Regions from separate parts of the Pantoea sp. SO10 genome, predicted to be linked through region 2. Evidence: predicted binding sites of a transcription regulator. Region 2 holds the regulator's gene; the other holds the start of a gene.

What was found. Region 2 encodes LexA, which represses DNA repair genes until DNA is damaged. Its sites were predicted from a motif close to TNCTGTATGTACATACAGNA; they were not measured.
Region 1: umuD (translesion error-prone DNA polymerase V autoproteolytic subunit) is a predicted target of LexA. The motif match lies at 1,018-1,037, and genes of this name have one in related genera.

The regions. Positions count from the first base shown of each region.
Region 1 is NZ_CP040095.1:1,781,170-1,783,371, forward strand. Features, by position in the region: gene umuC (translesion error-prone DNA polymerase V subunit UmuC) at 1-576, opposite strand, end outside; gene umuD (translesion error-prone DNA polymerase V autoproteolytic subunit) at 576-998, opposite strand; gene FCN45_RS08280 (GNAT family N-acetyltransferase) at 1,139-1,651, opposite strand; gene FCN45_RS08285 (hypothetical protein) at 1,848-2,126, shown strand.
Region 2 is NZ_CP040095.1:347,453-349,654, reverse strand. Features, by position in the region: gene dinF (MATE family efflux transporter DinF) at 1-579, opposite strand, end outside; gene lexA (transcriptional repressor LexA) at 716-1,330, opposite strand; gene FCN45_RS01550 (diacylglycerol kinase) at 1,436-1,804, opposite strand; gene plsB (glycerol-3-phosphate 1-O-acyltransferase PlsB) at 1,932-2,202, shown strand, end outside.

The sequences.
Region 1 (2,202 bases), 1.4 Mb from region 2:
TTTCGATAAGCGCCGGCCCACGCCCCACACCTCTTCAACCTTGACCAGTTTCATCAACTCGCGCTGACGGTGGGGCAAAGAGAGATCCATCACGTTCTCGGCTTTGGTCCAGCGTTTGGCGGCCCAGTTGGCGAGCTTGGCGAGGGTTTTGGTCGGCGCAATGCCGACACCCACGCGCAAATGGGTGTCCTGATAAATACGGTCGCGAATGTCGCGGCCTAACTGTTCGAATGTCATGCAGGCGTTGATGCCGGTGACGTCAACGAAGGCTTCGTCAATGGAATACTCATCCACGCGCGTGGAGATCAGCGCCAGCGTCTCCATCACGCGGCGCGACATATCGCCATACAACGCATAGTTAGACGAGAACACCACCACTTTGTGGCGCATCAACTCTTCCCGATGTTTGAAGTAGGGCGCGCCCATCTTAATGCCCAGCGCCTTGGCTTCTCTGCTTAGCGAAATAATGCAGCCGTCGTTGTTCGACAGCACCACAATCGGCTTGCCGCGCAGATCCGGGCGAAACACCGTTTCACAGCTGGCGTAAAACGAATTCACATCCACCAGGGCAAACATCAGCGGCCTATGGTTTTAATCACGTGTTTAACGATGCCGAAGACTTCGAACTCATCGGCGTCAGGAATGGCGATCACCGGATGCGCGGTATTCATCGGTTTGAGATGCAGGTAAGGCTGTAACATCAGCTGTTTCACGGTGAACTCGCCGGAAAGCGAAGCCACCACAATGTCACCGTGTTTGGGTTTGAGCGAGCTGTCCACCACCAGCATGTCACCCTCATTGATACCGATGTCGATCATTGAGTCACCGCTGACTCTAATGAAATAGGTTGAGCTGGGGTGATCGACTAAAAAGTCGTTGAGGTCGATACGTTGTTCAACGTAGTCCTGCGCCGGGGACGGAAAGCCGCAGGGCACGCGGCTGATGAACAAAGGTAAGGCGAGAATAGCGCGGATTTCCGCGGGCTGATAAAACTGCATGGCTGCGATCTCAAATCGTCACTGTATATGTATACAGTAATGTCGAATAGGCAGTTTGATCAAGCCAGAACCCGTAATGATTTGCAAAACAGTTGGCAACAAAGGAAATTTATTTTGTGCCAAAGGGCTTACCGCTGCGCTTAAATCATCATCCCCATGATCTGCAGGGTGCTCTGCTGTGAAGCGGTGATAAACGGAATGTCTTTGATGTGCTGCATACCAAAGGCTTCGTAGAACTTACGTGCACGCACGTTATCGCCTAACACTTCCAGCCACAGGTAGCCTTCACGCTTGTCGCGCGCCTCATTGATGATGCTCTCGAACATCCAGCGGCCGTAGTTTTTGCCGGTTTCTTCTGGATTGAGGTAGAGCTTGTTGAGCAACGCGCCGCTCATGCCGGAATCCGGCACTGGCGTGTTCCAGGTGACTTTGGCGAAGCCAATCGGCTTGTCGGTCTCGGCGATCAGCCAGCTCTCATTGGGCGCCGCGAGGCTGCTATTGAGCTCTGCCAGACCGTATTCCTTGTCGATAAAGGCATCCAGTTCGTCTGCGGAAACCCACATATGTTTGAAATGCGCACTGTAGGTCATGCGGCCCAGCAGGTGCAGCAGCTCTGCATCCTCTGCCGTGGCTTTGCGTATGGTGAACTCCATGCCAGATTTCCTTGCTTAATGCTTGTTATTAATCACGTCGTCGGTGCGAGCAGAGGCCACCGAAGGGCAGTTACCATAACGTGTTAGTAACAAAAACCCAAGATAACCAGAGCTGTCTGTTAACAAGGTGCCAGGCCGATGATCTATAATGAAGAGTGAGAAGCAAGCGTAAGCCCATATTCTCAGGAGGTAGAAGATGTCAGATTCGCAACCTAAAATTATCGGCGAAGCGGCCTATGCATTACTGGTACGCCGTGAGGAAGTCAGCGTTTCCTCACTGCTGGCAGAGCTCGCGCGCATGGCGAGAAAAGAGCAAAACAGTCAACAGCAGCAGCGTATTACCCAGGCGCAGCAATGGTTGCTCACGCACCGTCAACCGGCGGGCAGCGATAATCGCGTCCATTCAGCATTGCGCGGATTGAGTCGCCAGGAAGGCAGTGTCAGAATGCCTTCGGCCGATGCCGACGACAATTGACCATCCCAACCGGCTCACGCGTCGATGACTTTCGGCGCGGAGCGCACAGATTTGGAAATAAAAGCTTTCTAATTGT
Region 2 (2,202 bases):
AGCCGCCGCCGCTCCGGCGACACCCCAATGCAGTTTGAGCACGAACAGCAGATCCAGCAGGATATTCACCAGGTTGCCGATGATTAGCAGCACCATCGGTGCCCGCGCATACTGCACGCCCAGCAGCCAGCCAAGAATCACCAAATTGGCCAAGGTTGCGGGCGCACTTAGCCAGCGAATCTCAATAAATATTTTCGCCTGTTGCTGCACTTCCGGGCTGCCACCCATTAACGCTGCCGCCAGGCTGCTGACCGGCGTTCGCAGCACCATAAACAGCGCACCAAAAACCAGCGCAATCAGTAGCGGCTGTGTTAAGGCGCGCGCCAGCGCCGTTTTGTCATTGGCGCCAAATGCCTGAGCGGTGAGTCCGGTGGTGCTCATGCGCAGGAACAGCAGGAGCATAAAGATGAAGCTGGTGGCGGTTGTGCCCACGGCGACGCCACCGAGGTAGATCGGGCTATCGAGATGACCAATAACGGCGGTATCCACTACACCCAGTAATGGGACGGTGATATTTGACAGGATCATCGGCAGCGCTAGCCGCCAGAGCGTTTTATCTGAAGAGGAAAACAGCTGCATTAGCCCATTCCGTTGTGTGCGGTAATCAGCGTAATGGCGCCAGAATGAGCCGCAGAAAGAGTCACAGAGAAGTAAAACAGCAGACTGCGGTCAGCGCAAACACGCACCGCCGCAGTTAAAGTGGATCAGAAACTGATCAGAGCCACTCGCCGTTGCGCACAATCCCGACAGCTAAACCTTCAACGGTTAGCGACTGCTCACGGGTATCCACGACAATCGGCTGAAAATCGGTGTTTTCCGGCAGCAGATGGACAATCGCACCCTGCTTTTTCCAGCGTTTCACTGTGACTTCATCATCAATGCGCGCCACGACAACCTGGCCGTTACGCACTTCCTGCGTTTTGTGTACCGCTAACAGATCGCCATCCATAATGCCGATGTCTTTCATCGACATACCGCTCACGCGCAGCAGGAAATCGGCGCTCGGTTTAAAGAGGTTAGCATCCACCTGATAGTGGGCTTCGATGTGTTCTTGAGCCAGCAAAGGTTCACCGGCAGCGACGCGGCCAATCAGCGGCAGCCCTTCGCTTGGTTCTTCTTCCATCAGCAAACGAATCCCGCGCGATGCGCCGGAAACAATTTCAATTACGCCTTTACGCGCCAGCGCTTTCAGATGCTCTTCGGCAGCATTGGGCGAGCGGAAACCCAGTTGCGCAGCAATTTCCGCACGCGTTGGCGGCATGCCCGTCTGGTTAATATGGTCGCGAATCAGGTCATAGACCTGTTGCTGCCGTGCAGTTAACGCTTTCATCCCGCCCCCTGGTTGTTTATACAGTCGCTGTGAGTATATACAGGTATTCGCGAAATGAAAACCGTAACAGAGGGAAAAATCAGCGGTTTGATGAATCTGGAATCCCTATCTCAAATGCGTCCAGAGCAGCGCGATCCAGACGAACAGAGCCAGTAAGATAGTCAGCAATACGGCAGCCGATCCCATATCTTTAGCGCGGCCCGCGAGCGGATGTTGCTCCTGCCCGATGCGGTCGACCACCGCTTCGATAGCGCTATTAAGGATCTCAACGATGATAACCAGCACTACCGAGCCAATCATCAGGATGCGGGAAAGGGTATCTACATCCAGCCAGCAAGCCACGAGAATGGCCACCAGCGCGGCAATGGCTTCCTGCCGAAAAGCGGCTTCGTGCTGCCATGCGGCACGCAGGCCCTGCCAGGAATAACCGGCGGCTTTCACTATTCTTACTAAACCGGTGACGTTATTTGCCATGTCTATGGAACCCTTGAACTATTTTGACGTCAATGTGTGGGCAGTATGAGGCGGCAGAGCCACAGACCTTCGCTGCGCTTTCTGGTATGCTTGCCGCGCTTTGCTAACAAGAGGCTTAAAGTTGTCTATGTCAGGTTGGCGTAAACTCTATTACAAATTATTGAATTTACCACTCTCTATTTTGGTAAAAAGTAAGGTCATTCCGACCGATCCTATCTCTGAACATGGGATCGATCCGACACGTCCGGTGATGTATGTTTTGCCTTATGATTCAAAGGCTGACCTGCTCACACTGCGTGCTCAATGCCTGAAACATGATCTGCCCGATCCGCTGGCTCCGCTGGAGATCGATGGCACCCTGCTGCCGCGCCACGTGTTTATTCACGATGGCCCACGCG